Regions from separate parts of the Bacillus sp. C1 genome, predicted to be linked through region 2. Evidence: riboswitches for the same ligand, from Rfam matches in the RefSeq annotation. Region 2 holds a riboswitch; the other holds the start of a gene.
The links. Region 2 has a riboswitch for S-adenosylmethionine ahead of ACX5JI_RS16490 (cyclase family protein). Riboswitches for the same ligand answer to the same signal wherever they lie in the genome.
Positions count from the first base shown of each region.

Region 1: another riboswitch for S-adenosylmethionine. It lies ahead of ACX5JI_RS02055 (methionine biosynthesis PLP-dependent protein); the one in region 2 lies ahead of ACX5JI_RS16490 (cyclase family protein).

Region 1 is NZ_JBTMZT010000001.1:390,156-399,929, forward strand. It holds gene ACX5JI_RS02015 (5-formyltetrahydrofolate cyclo-ligase) at 1-199, shown strand, start outside; gene ACX5JI_RS02020 (YqgQ family protein) at 316-516, shown strand; gene glcK (glucokinase) at 537-1,517, shown strand; gene ACX5JI_RS02030 (DUF2759 domain-containing protein) at 1,652-1,825, opposite strand; gene ACX5JI_RS02035 (MBL fold metallo-hydrolase) at 1,997-2,626, shown strand; gene ACX5JI_RS02040 (class I SAM-dependent methyltransferase) at 2,635-3,747, shown strand; gene ACX5JI_RS02045 (ArsR/SmtB family transcription factor) at 3,895-4,185, opposite strand; gene metC (cystathionine beta-lyase) at 4,726-5,889, opposite strand; gene ACX5JI_RS02055 (methionine biosynthesis PLP-dependent protein) at 5,886-6,998, opposite strand; SAM riboswitch class I at 7,068-7,180, opposite strand; SAM riboswitch class I at 7,383-7,493, shown strand; gene ACX5JI_RS02060 (bifunctional homocysteine S-methyltransferase/methylenetetrahydrofolate reductase) at 7,562-9,394, shown strand; gene murG (undecaprenyldiphospho-muramoylpentapeptide beta-N-acetylglucosaminyltransferase) at 9,648-9,774, shown strand, end outside.
Region 2 is NZ_JBTMZT010000005.1:74,692-84,465, reverse strand. It holds gene desB (Delta(10) desaturase DesB) at 1-281, opposite strand, end outside; gene ACX5JI_RS16510 (FAD-dependent oxidoreductase) at 933-2,459, shown strand; gene ACX5JI_RS16505 (MFS transporter) at 2,630-3,928, shown strand; gene ACX5JI_RS16500 (nucleotidyltransferase domain-containing protein) at 4,174-4,947, opposite strand; gene ACX5JI_RS16495 (PRK06851 family protein) at 5,094-6,203, opposite strand; SAM riboswitch class I at 6,356-6,468, shown strand; gene ACX5JI_RS16490 (cyclase family protein) at 6,560-7,192, shown strand; gene ACX5JI_RS16485 (hypothetical protein) at 7,215-7,595, opposite strand; gene ACX5JI_RS16480 (helix-turn-helix domain-containing protein) at 8,089-8,328, opposite strand; gene ACX5JI_RS16475 (hypothetical protein) at 8,584-8,952, shown strand; gene ACX5JI_RS16470 (NAD(P)/FAD-dependent oxidoreductase) at 9,198-9,774, opposite strand, start outside.

The DNA.
Region 1 (9,774 bases), on a different contig from region 2:
TTTTGTACCTGGAGTTGCATATACAAGACGAGGAGAACGGATTGGATACGGCGGCGGTTATTATGATCGTTATCTTCTAGAATATAAAAAGAAAACGCTATCATTAGCTTTTGATTTTCAAATTATAGATTATATTCCGACAGAACCGTTTGATCAAAATGTACAAACAATTATTACAGAAAAAGAAATAATTGTTTAAAATGATCTTGTATAGACAAATAAAAATTGACGGGACTTTTTCTTGTTGATTATAATGAAATATGTGAACGTTTTCTTATTATATTTCCATAATAAGTGGACATAGAGGGTGATAAAATGATATCAATTTATGATATTCAACAATTGCTAAAAAAATTTGGAACAATTATTTACACAGGTGATCGAATCGCTGATTTGCAGTTAATGCAAGATGAATTGCGTGAATTAAATCAATCACAGCTGATTGAGCCAAAAGACTATCAAACAGCGTTATTTCTATTAAAGCAAGAGATTCAAAAAGAGATGAGTAAGAATTAGACGAAGGTAGGTTAGCAAAAATGGAAGAAAAGTGGTTAGTTGGCGTTGACCTTGGTGGGACGACGATTAAATTAGCATTTATTAATGTGTACGGTGAAATTTTACATAAGTGGGAAATCCCAACGAATACAAGTGAGCAGGGCAAACATATTACATTAGATGTAGCGAAAGCAATTGATAAAAAGTTAGAAGAACTAGGAGAATTAAAAAGTAAGTTAATTGGTATTGGTATGGGTGCTCCAGGTCCTGTACATGTAGCTTCTGGAATGATTTATGAAGCAGTTAACTTAGGATGGGAAAAATATCCGCTAAAAGACTTATTAGAAGTAGAAACAGGATTGCCTGTTGTGATTGATAATGATGCAAATTTAGCAGCACTAGGTGAAATGTGGAAAGGTGCTGGTGAGGGAGCGAAAGATCTTGTTTGTATGACACTTGGAACAGGCGTTGGCGGCGGTGTCATTACGAACGGCGAAATCGTACACGGTGTAAGCGGCGCTGCTGGTGAAATCGGACATATTACAGTTGTAACAGAAAATGCATTTCCTTGTAACTGTGGGAAGTCTGGATGTTTAGAAACAGTAGCTTCAGCAACAGGTATCGTACGTGTTGCTATGCAAAAATTACAAAATACAGATGAGCCAAGTGTACTTCGTTCTATGTTAGAGGAAGAAGGGCGTATTACATCGAAAGATGTATTTGCAGCACTTGAACAAGGTGATGCTTTAGCGGAACAAGTTGTAGAAAAAGTTGCTTCTTATTTAGGGTTAGCTGTGGCAAATCTTGCTAGTACGTTAAATCCAGAGAAAATTGTAATTGGCGGTGGTGTATCTAAAGCTGGTGATGCACTGTTACAACCAATTCAGCGCTATTTTGAACAGTATGCATTTTCACGTGCTGTTAAGAGCACGAAGCTTGCGATTGCAACGCTTGGTAACGATGCAGGGGTAATTGGCGGAGCTTGGCTTGTGAAGAAGCATAAGTATGAAGTTATGAAATGAAAAGATAGAATCAGTGAGGACGAATCGAAATTAAGGTGAGACAACTGATATTTGTATGATAATGAGAAGAGGAAGGGAAAATTCCCCTCCTCTTTTTATGCAAAATCTTGATGGAGAATAGAACTATAAGTGAATTAATGAGTTGGTGGATACCCGCTATTTAGGACAGTCATGAATGTAAACCATCCGAAAACAAGTACAGTTGCAACAGCGAAACCGCCTGCAAGTAGATTTTTTTCACGTAACGTTCTAAGGGTTGCGAATACAGCTAACAGGGTGACTAGCGTAAAAATAATAACAAGACCCATATTATGATCCCCCTCTGCTCTCTCATTCTTTCGTTTGAGTTTTTGCAATATTTCCTCTTTTATATTGTACATGTTTTAGAAATGATTGTCGAGAGAGCATCGCTTCTTTTCCTAAGGGAAGGAAATGTTGTATCATAAAAGTAAGTTCAATAACTTGGAGGAGATTAAAAGATGAAATGGATACAAATGCCGTTAGGGCCATTACAAACAAATGCATATATTTTAAGTAACAATCAAAAAGAATGTATTATTTTTGACCCAGGTAGTGAAGGAGAGAAACTTGTAGCATATTTACAAGCGGAACAATTAAAGCCGCTTGCAGTTTTATTAACACATGCTCATTTTGATCATATTGGTGCAGTCGATGAAGTGAGGGAGGCTTTTCATATCCCAGTGTATGTACATAAAGAGGAAGCAGATTGGTTAGGAGATGCGACTGTAAATGGTTCACAAATTTTTATGATGAATCGTAGCATTACAGCAAAACCTGCCGATCAAATGATTGAAGGAGAAGGGAATTTAATAATTGGCTCTTTCACATTTGAAATGTTTGAAACACCAGGGCACTCTCCAGGTAGTATTTCATATTATTGTAAAGAGGCAAATGCGGTATTTTCAGGAGATGTATTATTCCAAATGAGTATTGGTCGAACGGATTTACCAGGCGGAAGTTTTGCAGAATTAATTGGGAGCATTGAAGAAAAATTATTTGTACTGCCAGATGACACAGCGGTATTATGTGGACACGGTCCAGAAACAAATATCGGCTTCGAAAAAGAAAATAATCCATTTTTACAATAAGGGGTTATATGGGGATGGAGTTCGTTTTAAGAAAATGGATGGAGAAAGAAAAGGATTATTCGATTTCATATAGTACATATATGAACCTTGCACTGTATGATGAAGATTGCGGCTATTATATGAAAGAACATGAGAAAATCGGAAGAAAAGGTGATTTTTTCACGAGTAGTAATGTTGCCTCTGTATTTGCAAGGACGTTTGCTCACTTTTTTATTCGTTTGATTGAAAATGGAGAAATTTCCCCACACATTTGTGAAATTGGCGGGGGAACAGGGAAATTTGCTTATGCTGTTTTACAAGAGTGGAAACAGCTTTCTCCAAAAACTTTTACGGCATTACGGTATTCTATCATTGAAGTGAGTCCGTTCCATCGAAAAGTACAAAAGCAACAACTTGGTTCATTTTCGAATGTTTCACAGTATTCATCTTATGAGCAGTTAGGAGAGTCTTTTACAGGAATTGTTTTTGCAAATGAATTGTTTGATGCATTTCCCGTTGAAGTAGTGGAGAACCGAGATGGTATGTTGTACGAAGTACGGATTACGTATAACGCTGAAGGAAAGCTTGCCGAAATAGTAAGGCCGATAGGAGAACGGGTAAATAGCTACCTCCGAAAGTATCATATTCAGCTTTCTGAGGGGCAGCGATTTGAAGTGCCAATACGAATGGAAACATATGTACAAGAAGTTGCAGGATGGCTCGAGGAAGGGTTATTTATTACAGTTGATTATGGGTATACAATGGCTACGTTTATGCATCCTGCGCATCATGAAGGAAGTTTAAGAGGGTATTATAACCATAGGCTCATTCGAAATCCGCTAGCGTATCCAGGAGAAATGGATATAACAACACATATTCATTGGGATGCATTGAAGAAAGTAGGCGAAGACGGTGGTCTTCATACAGTGTGGCATACAAAACAAAGGGAGTTTTTACTTGCAGCGGGTATATTAGAACAACTTACTAGTCATCACGATTCCAATCCTTTTTCTGAGAAACAGAAACAAAACAGGGCAATCCGCTCTATGGTTTTACATGGAGGGATGAGTGACGCATTTGATGTTGTTATACAAAAAAAAGGAATGTCACATTTGGATGTAAAGCGTTACTTTCATATATAGAAAAAACAAGACACAGAATCATTCTGCGTCTTGTTTTTTTATACGACTTTAGGATATGTAGTATTGTATATTTTCTCTCATGATATATATTTATATTAAAGATATGAGATGGGAAATATAGAATACGCCCTTTTTTCTTGGCTATCCCTAACCTAGTAATACACGAACAAGTTGAATAATTGTTTCATTTTCTACTTTGTAATAAATTTCCAAACCTTTTCTTTCACTAGAAACAATTTTAGCACTTTTTAATTTTGCTAAATGCTGTGAAATTGTGGATTGTGGCATATTTAATCCTGTGTACATTGTTGAAACATTGCTTGGACCGCGTTCGATTAAGCCTTTTACAATACATAAACGAACAGGGTGAGCAAGAACTTTCAATAATTCTGCATTATTCTCGTATAGTTCCAATTCCTTTTGAAAGGTTTCTAACATGTTCTTTCCACCTCCATGCGAGCTGTTATACCCATACTATACATACCAAAAATCTAAAGAAAAGAAAATAGTTGTTGCAGAAAAAATGTTCTAAAGTAAAGAAATTGTAAGAAAAGAGAACGTGATGTAAATAAAATCGTTTAATTTGTACGTTTTGTAACACGATGTTTGAAGATACAGATACATTTATAACACGATTTTATCATGAATTTTTTGTTCTTTCAAATGAATATACAAAATTTTTGAAATAATAAGAAAAAGGATTTTATACTCTTATATCGAATGCAAATTTTGGACGGAAGGGATAACATAACTTTATACAACATTTTCATTTTCCTAGCTATTTACTTAAAAACGATCAGTGGTGATGATGTGATACGATTGGCCAAAGAATCTGATGCTGAGTTAGTTATTGATATTAGAAAAGAAATCACCTTAATTTGTAATCAGTATCATAATAGTAAATAAAAAAGGATAGACCAAGTAGATGTGATTTGCTTGGTCTATCCTTTTTTTATTTCAATGTTGAATAAAAATTCCTTATGCATTCACAGGTTCTTCGACATAAGAAAGAGCATTTTCAAAATCGGCAATTAAATCATCTACATTTTCAAGGCCAACTGATAAACGGAGCAATGAATTAGAAATACCTCTTTCATCACGTGCATCTTGTGATAATGCTGCATGTGACATTTTTGCAGGATAAGAAAGGATAGATTCTACAGCTCCTAAACTTACTGCAAATACGGGGAGTTTAACTTGAGATAAAAATTGTCGTAAAGCTTCTTCGGATTGTAGCTCGAAAGATAGTACAGCACCAGCGGATTTGGATTGTACTTGTTGTATGTCATAGCCGAGATGTGACTGTAATCCAGGATAATACACATTTTGAATTTTTGAATGTTTTTGTAAAAAGTGAGCAATTGTGTTTGCATTTCTTGCTGAGTGTTCAAGACGTACATGCAATGTTTTCAGGCCGCGAAGAACGAGAGAACAATCTTGTGGCCCTAATATAGCGCCAAAGGCATTTTGTAAGAAACCTAGTTTTTGAGCGAGTTCCTCATTTTTTACAACTGCCAATCCAGCTGTAACATCACTGTGACCAGCAATAAATTTTGTTGCGCTATGAAGTACAACATCGGCTCCGAGTTCAAGTGGTTTTTGGAACAATGGTGTTAAAAATGTGTTATCAACAAAAGTGAGAGCCCCAGCAGATTTTGCTAATGCACAAACAGCACGAATGTCGGTTACTTTTAATAATGGATTGGATGGTGTTTCAATGTAAAATACTTTTGTATTCGGTCTAATGTTTTGTTTTACTTTCTCTACATTCGTCATATCGACGAATGTATGTGAAACACCGTAACGAGAGAGGACTTCTGTCACAATCCGATACGTTCCACCGTATACATCTTCTGAAATGAGAACATGATCGCCTTGTGAAAGAAGGAGAAATGCAGTAGAAATCGCTGCGATTCCAGATGAAAAGGCAAATCCTTTTGTTCCCTCTTCTAATAAAGCAATTATGTTTTCAAGTGCTTCACGTGTTGGATTCCCAGAGCGACTGTAGTCGTATTTTCCAAAGGTATCTACATCAAATTGATGGAATGTTGATGTATTATAAATAGGAACGTTAACAGCTCCTGTTTGTGAATCATGTTTATATTGGTTATGAAGTAAGAGTGTATCTATTGAATAACTCATATTCTTACACCTTCTTTTACATGTTTAATAGCTTGCTTTAAGTCTTGAATTAAATCATCACCATCTTCAATGCCAACGGAGAAACGGAGTAGGCGATTACATACCCCGCGCGCTGTACGCACAGCTTCTGGAATATCTGCATGTGTTTGTGTTGCTGGATAGGTCATTAAACTCTCAACCCCGCCAAGACTTTCGGCAAATGTAATTAATGATAAAGATTGTAAGAAAGGATTTATCCATTTTTCATCGCGGAGACGAAATGAAATCATGCCGCCTCGTCCTGGATAAAAAACATCGGTTACACCGTCTTCTTCCCTTAAATAAGACACGATTTTCTTTGCGTTTTCTTCATGTTGTTTCATACGGAGCGCCAATGTTTTCATACCGCGAATTAATAACCAAGAATCGAAGGGACTTAATACAACGCCAGAAGCATTATGATAGTGGGCAAGTTTTTCACAAAGTGTTTGACCTTTTGCAACGACAAGGCCGCTTAATACATCATTATGACCGCCTAAATATTTTGTGGCGCTATGAAGGACAATATCTGCCCCTTCTGTCAATGGTTGTTGTATATAAGGAGTGTAGAAAGTATTATCTACAATAAGTAGGACTCCATGTCGTTTTGCAACGGCCGAGACAGCTGCAAGATCTGTTACTTGCATTAATGGATTGGTCGGTGTTTCTATGAAAATAGCCTTTGTTTGAGAAGTGATGGCTTGTTCTATTTGTTTAATAGATTGTGTATCTACGTATCTACATCGAATATTCCATTTTTCCTCATGTTCTGAAAATAAGCGATAGGTTCCCCCGTATAAGTCTTCTGATACGATAAGTTCATCTCCAGAGCGGAATAAAGAAAGAACAAGAAGAACAGCTGCCATTCCAGAACTACAGGCATAACCTTGTTCCCCTTCTTCTAAATCAGCAATTGCATGTTCTAACAGACCACGTGTTGGGTTACCTGTTCGTGAATAATCAAAACCTGTTGATTTTCCAATTCCTTCATGCCGATAAGCCGTTGAAAAATAAACAGGGGGGTTAACAGTTCCTGTTGTAGTTTCGCTTCGGTTTCCGATTTGAGCTAGTTTTGTTTCAATTGTTGACATGTGAGATTCCTCCTTGATAAAAATAAAAAAGCCTTCTAAGAAGAAGGCTTTCATGCGAATATAGTCTTCTTCTTATCTGTCAAATTTGTTCACAATTTGCTGGAATTAGCACCTTATTAACGAACGTGTTAATGGTTGCTGAGGTGTCACAGGGCCAGTCCCTCTACCTCTCTAGATAAGAATAGTTTGTATGAAATTTTATTATGAGTTTAACTTTACAACAAAAGATAACTGAATTGCAACTTTATTTTAAATATTTTTTATTTTTATCCTGATTCCATTGACTTTTATTTTTTCTCATGCTAACTTTATGAGAAAATTAACAAAGATTGTTAAAAAGTACACGTATTTCCTTTTAAAACATAGATTACTAATAAAGATAAACTCTTATTAAGAGCGGTGGAGGGAAAGGCCCTGTGAAACCCGGCAACCTTCAAACGAAATGTTTGAAACGGTGCTAATACCTGCAAAACAATTTGTTTTGCATGATAAGAGGAGGATTACTCATGTCCCCCTCTTCAGGTGAAGAGGGGTTTTTATATTGATAGAAAAGAGGGAGAAGGGTGAAATTACTAGACTTATTATCAAAAGGAATTGTTATCGGTGATGGTGCAATCGGAACATTATTACATTCTCATGGTTTGCAAAGTAGTTTTGAAGAATTAAACGTATCCGATCCAGATCTTATTATATCGATTCATAAACAATATGTAGCTGCTGGAGCAGATGTTATTCAAACAAATACGTATGGTGCCAATGAAGCGAAATTGCGCATGTATGGTTTAGAAAATCAGGTGGTCCAAATTAATAAAGCTGCGGTTAAGCTTGCAAAAGCGGCTGTTACAGAGCGAAACGCTATTTTAGGGACGATTGGTGGGATGAAGCACATCGGAGCTGTTACAACGACTGATATGGAACGAGAATTTATGCTACTTGAGCAGGCAGAGGCATTATTAGAAGAAAAAGTTGATGGATTATTGTTAGAAACATTTTATGATGAATTCGAATTGTTACATGCGGTGAAAGTATTGCGAAAACAAACAGATATTCCAATTGTTGCACAGTTAGCACTTCATGAAGCAGGAACAACGCAAAATGGCAATGATGTAAATGAAATCGTAACACAAATTTTAGATTACGGTGCTAATGTAGTTGGACTAAATTGTCAATTAGGACCGCTTCATATGACGGAAGCTTTCAAAATGATATCTATTCCTAAAAATGGTTATTTATCAGCTTATCCAAATGCAGGTCTTCCGAATTATGTAGAAGGGCGGTATGTATATGAAGGTAGCCCTGCTTATTTTGAAGCGATGACACCAAAATTTATTGAACAAGGTATTCGTTTATTAGGGGGTTGTTGTGGTACAACGCCGGCACATATTGAAGGGATGAAGCGTGCGATTGAGAATGTAACACCTGTTACAGAAAAACAAATTGTTCAAAGAAAAGAAGTGATCCACACACAAGCAAAACGTAAGAGTACACCTGTTACTCTTGCAGAGAAAGCGAAGAAGCGGACAACAGTTGTTGTTGAATTAGATCCCCCAAAAACATTGGATACACAACGTTTTTTTGAAGGAGCTAGAGTACTAAAACGAGCAGGTGCAGATGCCATTACGTTAGCAGATAACTCATTAGCATCTCCGCGCATTTCTAATATGGCAATGGGAGCGTTATTAACAAAACATGATATTCCAGTGCTGACGCACTTAACATGTCGTGACCATAATGTTATTGGATTGCAATCTCATTTACTTGGTTTATCAGCTTTAGGGATGGAGGAAGTGTTAGCTTTAACAGGTGACCCGGCAAGAGTAGGGGATTTTCCTGGAGCGACGTCTGTATATGATTTGTCTTCTATTGAACTAATTAAAATGATTAAAGAAATGAATGATGGTCGTTCTATTTTAGGGAAAACAATTGGCCCGGCGACAAGGTTTTCTGTTGGGGGCGCTTTTAATCCGCACGTGAGACATTTAAAAGCAGCAGTGAAAAGGATGGAAAGAAAAATTGCAGCTGGTGCAGAGTATTTTTTAACACAACCCATTTACGATGTAGCCTTAATTGAAGAAGTTTATGAAGCAACAAAGCATTTGGAACAACCAATTTTTATTGGGATTATGCCTTTAGTAAGTAAACGTAATGCTGATTTTCTTCATTTTGAGGTGCCAGGTATTACATTGCCAGAGGAAGTAAGAAATCGAATGGATGGTCATGAAACCAAGGAGGCTGCAATTACAGAAGGTATTCGTATTTCACAAGAGTTAATTGATGCGGCGATGAAATATTTTAATGGCATCTATCTCATTACACCATTTTTGAACTATGAAATTACAGAAAATCTTGTTAAGTATGTAAGAGTAAAGCAAGAAGTAAAAGAGGGAATTAAATGATGAAAGCGATAAAAATGAGAGTGCAACATGAAATGCTATTTCGCTTAATTCAGCGACAGTAAAGAAGTTAGGTGGGAGTCAGGATGCCCGTAAAATCCCGATTGGTGAGGGCTAATAATCAGTGGGGGATGAAGCCACCCCACTGATTAAAGTTTCACTTTATGATGGAGCCAGAAGCATCGTAACGGCAATGGTATTTGCTCACCCCGAAGCACGATATTTTAGTGTACTATAGTGTAGAAGGGGGAGACATATGAAAAGAATAGTCTTTACAGGCGGCGGGTCCGCAGGTCATGTAACACCTAACTTAGCAATTATTCCACATCTGCAAGAAAAGGGATGGGATATTTCTTATATTGGTTCTCATCAAGGGATTGAAA
Region 2 (9,774 bases):
CCTAAAAAATCACGAAGCCATGCTTTTCTTACAACTGTCCCATGCAAAATTTCATGTCCTAAAAATCCAAGTGAAGCAAAACATAACCCGAGAACAATTGCGATCCCAAGATTTGCCCACACATTCAAGTCAAATAAACCAATCGTTATTAACCCAGCTACCGCCACAAGTAAATAAGCCAGTCCACCAAATAAACGAGTTGGAACTGGTTTAAATGCTTTCTTTGGCAAATGCGGCGATACACGTGCTGCATACCATCCAAACGTATGAAGCTCCTTCATCATTTTGCCCCTTTCCTATGCCGCGCTTACGCAACTTGCATAAATCAATTCTTGTTTCCAGATTGATAATACCAGTTAATTTCAAAAATCATTTTTAATACATAAATCATACTCACTCTATCGTCACTCATTTTCACTTTTATTATCAATGAAAAATATTTCTCTTTTTACTCTTTATCAACCTTTCCACATGATGAATCATATCAATAGACTTTCTGCATTGTCAATAACTTTTATGACCTAGTATTAAAATGTGGTTATATTTTTATAATCATATTTTATTTCAACAAAGAAAAAACATAGATTTTATAAGCTTTTATCCGTTATATATATAGATACTTTCACATATTGAAAAACAGTCTCATTCAATAATAGCTTATATATAAAGACAAATAATTCGTAATAAGATTGACTTTAATTAAAAAGATCCTTATGGTAAAGTATGTATTTTTGTTATATCAAAATAATATTTTTGTTTTACAAATATTTAATAATTTATTCTTACTTGCATAGTATCCCTTTCTCCTAAATTGCCCTCCCCCATCCTTACTCTATATAAAGAAGGATGACTCGATTAAAATACTCTACATGAATTTCATATAAATTGGAAAAATTAAGTAGTAAATTATTTTAAAACAGGAGGAATACAAGATGACAAACAATTCATTTCCCCAATTTCCAGAACCGTACTGGCGTGATTCTACTTCACTCTCTACCTTCCCTAAACTGTCAGAACATATAAGAACAGAGGTTGCAATTATTGGCGCTGGAATTACAGGTATCACAACTGCTTATTTACTGGCAAAGGAGGGTGTGAAAGTTGTTTTAATTGATTCTGGAAACATTTTAAATGGAACAACAGGCCATACGACCGCAAAGATTACTGCACAACACGATCTCATTTATGATGAACTGATTCATCATTTTGGAGCTGATCAAGCTCGGCTATACTATAAGGCAAACGAAAAAGCGTTGCAATTTATTAAAGAAACAATCCAAACAAATAACATCGACTGTGATTTTACTGAAGAAGACGCCTACTTATATACAACTTGCAACGATGGATTACGGAAATTAACAAAAGAATACGAAGCTTATAAAAAGCTAAATATTCCTTGTGACTATGTAGAGTCCATTCCGCTTCCTATTTCAGTTCAAGCAGCACTTGTTATGAAAAACCAAGCACAGTTCCACCCTCTTCATTATTTAAAAAATCTTGTTGAACAGTTTATTGAAGCAGGCGGATCTGTCTATGAGCAAACTACTGCGATTGATGTCGAGAAAGACTCATCCCCACAAATTATTACAAAGGATGGCCATCGGATTACATGTGAATATGTTGTCTCCTGCTCTCATTTCCCTTTCTATGATGCGAACAGCTTTTTTTTCACGAGAATGTATGCAGAGCGTTCCTACGTTCTCGCTATAAAAGCAAAGACAGATTATCCTGGAGGCATGTACTTAAGTATTGATAATCCTACACGTTCCTTACGTTACACAACAATGAATGGAGAAAAACTCATTCTTGTTGGCGGTGAAAGCCATAAAACAGGACAAGGGATTAATACGATGCTTCATTATGAAGCATTGCACTCTTTTGCAGAAGAAACATTTGGAATAGATGAAATTCCTTACAGATGGTCCGCACAAGACTTAATTACATTAGATAAATTACCTTATATTGGCCATATTAATGAAAGGAACTCAAACATATTCGTTGCAGCAGGGTATCGAAAATGGGGGATGACAACAGGAACAATTGCAGCACACATATTAACAGACGCTATTACAAAAACAAATAACCCTTATAAAGAACTCTTTACACCATCACGGTTCCATGCGGATCCAGATATAAAAACATTTGTTTCTCAAAATCTTGATGTGGCAAAACATTTGATTGAGGGCAAGCTAGAATTCGCTCTCCGTAAACCAGAAGATCTTGAAAATGGTGAGGGTGCCGTTGTAAGAGTTCACGGGAAACGTGCAGGTGCTTATAAAGATGATGGAGGAAAACTACATATTGTCGATACGACCTGTACGCACCTTGGGTGTGAAGTAGAATGGAACAGCGGTGATTGTACGTGGGATTGCCCTTGTCATGGTTCGCGCTTTTCAATTGAAGGAGATGTCATTGAGGGGCCAGCAGAGAAACCACTGAAACGGGTTGATGGAGAATAGATCGTTTTTACAACAGAAAGAAATTGGCTACTGCAAAAGAAGATTATTTTTGCAGTAGCCAATTTTTCATGTACGAACTCTTATTTAATCATCGATAGAATTCGACAATAGAAGGAAAATTGTAATATTCAACAAAATAGTATATTAATCTATGAAAAGAGGTGTATGCTATGCAACCATCTTCTACACTTCATCCAGAATCCACAAAAACGAGTTTTTCAAACTCTATTACAAAACTTGTCGTTTTCATCTGTTGGCTCGCTATTTTAGCGGATGGATACGATTTAGGCATTTACGGTGCTGTTTTACCATCACTTCTAGAAGATAAAAGCTGGGCCCTGTCCCCCGCAGAGGCTGGCACAATTGCCAGTTATGCGCTATTTGGTATGTTTATCGGAGCCATCTTTGTTGGTACTATCACAGACTTCATTGGAAGAAAATGGACTCTAATCTATTGTTTGGCCCTTTTTTCTATTACAATGGGTCTTGCTGCAATGGCTTCATCACCTGAACTATTCGGCCTATTTCGTTTTATCGGGGGTATTGGTCTTGGCGGGGTAATCCCAACTGCTTCTGCACTCACAGTTGAATATTCGCCTGCAAAACGACAATCTTTCACTTATGCACTTATGTTTACTGGTTATCCACTAGGAATCGTTTTAGGAGCTATTTTATCTATGTTTATGTTACAAGATTTTGGCTGGAGAGTCATGTTTGGTATTGGAATGATTCCACTTCTCCTCATCCCCTTTATCATTCGTTACTTACCAGAATCTATTCAATTTTTACTCTCACGTAGCCGCCATGAAGAAGCTGCGCAAGTTAGTAAACGTTATCAAATTGAATTACCTTCCCAGCAAATAACGAATCAACCTTCAACAAAACATAAGCAGAGCGGGATCATTACTCTATTCTCAAAATCTTATATAACAGCCACTCTACTTTTTTGGGTTACTTATATTATGGGTATGTTTCTTATTTACGGGTTGAATACATGGTTACCACAGATGATGCGCCAAGCCGGATATCCACTAGGTTCTAGTTTATCTTTCTTACTTATGCTTAATATAACAGCTGCAATCGGTGCATTGTTGGCAGGAGCGATTGCAGATCGCATCGGAGCTAAGATTGTTATTAGCATTTCTTATCTTATAGCCGCTATCTGTATTGGATTGTTGACAATAAAGCCTCATATTTCTATTATTTATATTTTAATCGGACTTGCTGGAATTGGGTCCGTTGGCATTACCCAAATATTAAACGCTTATGTAACCCAATACTTCCCTTCACACGCTCGTGCTACATCTTTAGGATGGGGACTTATTGGCGCAATCGCTGGCCCAATTATTATAGGAGTATTAATGACTCTACAATATGATCAAGTATGGAACTTTTACTTATTTGCAATTGCTGGATTTATTGCAGCTGTTGCTGTTTTCTTTATTCCTAAACAAAGTAAAGTTAGCTAAAACAGGAGCTAGGTGGCTCCTGTTTTTTTGTCATTTTTTGCTGGTTAGTCGATATCCTTTGTCGAATCGCTGATATATTTTAATTTGCGCCGATATATGATGAGAAACGGTCGATATATTTGAAAAATCATCGATAAAATTTCATTCACCATTTTATACGAACCAACCTCGTCAAATTACAATGTTTCTTTTTAGAAGTTCGTAGGCATTTCCCTTTCCACGCAGCCTGAAACAAATCATTCAATCTATTGGTACTCTGTTTCAGATAACATGTCCCGAAACAAGACATTCAATCTTTCAATTTCAATACCCTGTCCTTTTTCAATTCCCTTCACATACTCCTGGTAGTACTTTATTTGTTCCTCCAAAAATTCATTTAATGCTATAATTTTTGGACCAGCATCTAGCTCAACGCCTGCTTTTTTCTTGATTAGTAAATCTTCAATCTCATTTAAAATTTTTTGTTCTATTGATAGTTCAGTAATTAATCGGTCAAATTCTACAGGCGGTAATGTCCCTTTCTCTTCTAACCATTTGCAAGCTAAAATAGGCCGCAATACATAGAAGTATTTTTTTAACTTCACACTCTCTCCTTGTAGAAATTCATGATAGTTTTTTGATGCCATATGTAAGTAATGGTAGATTGTTGCTTTTGGATCAAAATCATTTTCGCTCACCTTCTGTAGACGTTCTGGAAGGTCAGAATCCTTAGAGTAAAAGATTGGAGAGCGGATCCATTCTAATAATGCAGGATTTGATTTTGCAAATAATCGCAGAGCTTTTCTAATATCCCAGCCACTTATGTCTAAAGCATCGCTAATTGGATATTCAATGACATCGCGTTTTTCATTTATAGATAAATACCACTCTACTGGATGAATGTATACAAATCTAACATCGTAATCACTATCTTTCGACGGGAATCCCCATGCACGGCTTCCAGATTCCACCGCGAATAAAATTTTTACGTTATTCTCTTTCTCAATTCTCTCTAATTCCAATTGAATTTTACTTTGCATATGTATCCTCCTCATTTTTTGATCATTTCCCTGGAAATTCGACAAATATACTCACCATTAAAGTAAGATTCTACTTCTAAAATATATCATGCCGCCATTAATATGTATGGAAGCTGCTAGGTTCTTCCTAACAGCTTACAATCGTTTTATTTTTGCTGCTCGCCAAGAAATTTAGCAATCTGCTCAAACTCTCTCTTTATTTCATTTTGATACATATCCACCTTTTTAAAATCCATCGCAGCAATATAAATTCGTTCTAATTTATCTCGCACTGCTTTTGCCTCCGCTAAGAACGACATAGCTTCATTCATCTTTGCTTTATATCGAATGGAAACATCTCGAATTTCCTTAGCATATTTTTCATCCGTTCCTTTCTTAACAATGAAATTATACATATCAATAATCTCATCACCTTCTCGTTCCGGAAAATATTCATGAGGCGCTGTACTATCAAAGATTGCAAAGCCTAACTCTCTTACAATAATCATATCAAGGCTATTTGGATCAAAACCACAATGATATACTTCAACTTCAAAGCCTTTTTCTTCTGCTGTCGCTCCTATTTTTTTTAACATTGTTGATTTTCCAGTTCCTGGACGCCCTTTTATAAAATAACGATGCGGGATTCCTTCTGTTAAATTTGGAACGAAATCAACCGCACCTTTTGGTGTCGCTGCTCCTAAGAAACGGTGCTTTACAACCGCTTGTTTTCCTTTGCTATCTGCAAATAATTTTTGGATAAGCTGATTTGTTAATTTATCTGCTTTTTGAAAATCCATATTATTAATATAAATTTTTTCCCAATCATCATGTATAACTAATGCCTCTTTGAAACAATTATATGCTGATTGAAATGCTCGGCTTGCTTCTGACATATATCGTTTAATCGTATCTTTACGGTTTCGTAATTTTTCTGAATCCCAAGCCTCTCCTAAATTTACATACTCTTCTACAACTCCAGGTGTTTTAGGCTCAATAACATGTGGTGCTGTTCCATCTACAATTCCTACTTTTAATTTTGGAATAATAACACCGTCGATAGATTTGTTATCAGAAGAACAATGCAAAAGTTCAATATCATAGCCTCTTTCAGTCCACTCACGTCCAATTGCTTTCATTAGCGAAGATTTCCCAGTTCCTGGACCACCCTTCAAAATAAAAAGTCTTTCCAGTCCAATTAAGTTCTCCTCATATAAGCTATAAAAACCTCTAGCAGTATTCCCACCAGCATAATAATTCAAAACTTTTCCTGTCACTGCACTCACTCCTTTGCAGCAATTTGCTTACATAAGCCACCATATGCTGGATCCCTTAGTTGGGTGAATACCTATTTTCATTCTTGCATTAAAAAAGGAAATGAATTACAATTTAAATAACAGAAAATTTCAAATTTTAAAACTGAATAATTTCCTTATCGAGAGAGGCAGAGGGACTGGCCCTTTGAAGCCCAGCAACCTCAGTTTATATAGACTGAATAGGTGCTAAATCCTGCAAAATGCAACGCATTTTGGAAGATAGAAAATGAACTTACATGTAAGTATGCAAAGCCTACCTTTCTTGATTTGAAAGATAGGCTTTTTATATTTCAAAAAAATTATTGGAGGTATTACCAATGAAAGTAATTGATTTATCACAAACATTCGAAAACAATATGTCTCAATTTCCTGGAACACCGCCGATTCATTTAGAATCTATTACAAGTGTTGAAGAGGCTGGATTTCAAGTCACAGATTTTCATTCAATAGTTCACGTTGGTACACATTGTGATGCACCCGCCCATTTTATTTCAGGTGCATCGACAATTGAGCAATTACCACTTAATCAGTTTGTAGGTGAAGCTATTCTCATTGATGTAACACATGTACAAGAACGAAAATTACCTAAAGAAGTATTACATGATGCAGGAATAAAAGAAGGAGATATCGTCATTTTCCATTCTAATCTCTCAAACAAATGGAATACAGCAGCATATGAAAAGGAAGCCTTTTATCTTTCAGAAGAACTTGCTGAAGAATTAGTTAGATTAAAAGTAAAAGCTGTCGGTTTAGATTTCATTTCTCCTGATGAAGTGACAACTGAAACATCACCAATTCATCATATTTTATTAGGAAATAATATTTACTTAATTGAAAACTTAACAAACTTAGCTGCAATTGAAACAAAACGCTTTTTCTTTTCAGCAGCACCACTGAAAATTAAAAATAGTGACGGCGCCTTTGCTAGAGCATTTGCGGTTATTTTCTAATTCACTAAAAAAGCAGAGATCATCATTGACCTCTGCTTCGATATTTTCGGTTTACATTAAGAAAAAGCTTTTCAACACGAGGACGAACCCATGCAAAATAATCCTTATCTTTCTTTTTCGTACAAATGATTTCTTCTCCGTCAACCATCCCGACAAGCTCTAGTTCTAACAGTTGCCTCGTAAATTCTAGAATGTTCACTTCTTCTTTTGGATATTCTTCTTTTAACTTTCCCTCAATTTCTCCCAATAAAAATCCGTCACGCATCATGGCAAGTGCATCAATACAAAGTGGCGGCATTTCATATTTTTCGCCTGTAATTGTATCTTTTACAATATAATTCTTTTGCTCTTTTCGAAATTGAATCGTGTGTAAACATACAGTCGAATTTAATGTTAATTCCATCATACCACCTCTTTCATAATATCTGCATAGAAAAAAGGATGCGTGTGCACCCCTCTTTTTTAATTCACAGAAATCTAATTCATTCTAAACATTCATAGAAATGAAAACTACAAACCGGTACATGAGTAATCAAACTTCATGTCGATATTTTCCTCCATTATAAACTAAGTATTTTAGAAAAAAAAGCATTCTTGATGCTTTTTATAAAATGTTTATATTTACATAACAAGAACACTTTTCTGAAAAATCCGCTTGTCTTTTCATTCTATATAATTGACAAGGATACTGCTAATTTGTCACTATATCATGCTATGCAAAACAGAAAAAGCAAACGAGTTGGGAACCTTTTTTATTTTCGTAACTGCAACTTATATACTTGTAAACAAAGCCGTTATATATTTTATTGTAAAAAAAACCATTTCAAGATACTTATTCTATAGCTCTTGAAACGGTATTTAGAAAAAATGATACTATATAACTTTATCCATGTAATTTAATCTTCATCTTTTACATCCATATCCTCTGGAATTGGTTCATTTAATATTTCTTCTACTAACTGCTTATATTTTTCCATTTGTTCTAAATGCGTATTGAACTGTTCTTTATTCAGCAAATATTGCTCACCATCATACACAGATCGAATTCGTTTTTGTTGAACCAATTCTTCAATATAAGACTCCGGAAGATTTAAATATTCTGCTGCTTCCTTTATTGTTATATACAATTCTTTCATTCCCTTACGATTTTTTACCTCTCCATCATTATAAAAGATTTTTATACATAAAGTGAAACTTTAATCAGTAGGGGTTTTCTTCAACCTCCACTAATTATTAATCTTCACGAATCAGGCTTTTGCGAGGTAAAATAAAAAGATTTTGTGAATACAAACCAAAAAGCAGGTAGATGCATTCCATATATTGTATAATACATAGAGTGGTATAAAAATATAAAATGGCATTTATCCATTTATACAAAGGAGAGTTAACATATGGCTACTCGTCACATCATTACAATGTTAGAACAATCATTACAAGCTGCAACAACAAACACTGCTTCTCAGCTTTCTAAAGAATTGCCAAAAAGAATTATCGAGCAAAAAAAAGTAACAAATGAAAACATGAACTATACTACAATTGGGGACTGGTATCAAAATCATTTCTTATTCCAACAAGATGATTTTCTTTGGGCTAAATATGCTTACTATGATGCGTACTGCGAGGCATTACAAAATCAAGGCCACCTAACTAAACGTGTGCGTCACATATTAGAATCTGTTGCAAGAAAGCATGGCAAACAATACATTGCTTCAATGCAAAATAAGCAATTTCCTAATCATTACACACAAGGAACAGCATAAATTCCCTTTAAAAACAGATGAGTAATAAAAAACATTTACAAATAAATCGTTCACGTCGCCATATTCCCCTCTTTCAAAATACATGTAAAAGACGTGCACTGAAGAAACCGGTGTCATATAAATGAAAAAAAAGCTAGAAAACAAATAAACACCCAGCTACTTTATAAAGACAAGAAAGTAACTGGGTGTTTATCTGTAAAAAACATTTTGTTCTTCCCACGTTTTAAACTTCTCAGCAAGATCCATTATTTCATCATTTGCTTAATAAGTTCTCGGTTACGCTGTTTAAAAACATCATTATGTGAAGAAACCATTCCGTATTCACTCGCCTCTGGCTGAATAAATTGCTTCGCCTTATTTACAGCATTTCCAGCATCTTGGAAAGCGCCTGCAATTAAATGCAATTTCCCTTCATGCTTTAAAATATCTCCAGCAGCATATAATCCTTCTATGGAAGATTCACTACTTGCACTCCCAGAAATAAAATAGTTATCAACGATTTCAACATTTAGTTCACTATTCTCCAATAATGTCATATCACGTTCATATCCATGATTAATAATGACCTCGTCAATCGATAAATGAGAAACTTCACCTGTTTCGTGATTCGTTAACTCAACATATTCAATCGTTTCGTGCTTGTCATCAGCCACTAGCTTTGTAATTGATGTATGAAAGAAACAATCCGCCGAGCTATTCATAAGCTGTGTCACTTGTGCTTCATGACCAGCTAACGCATCTTTTCTATATGTTAAATAAACCTTTTTCGCAATGGGCTCTAATTCATTTGCCCAATCTATCGCAGAGTTTCCCCCACCTGAA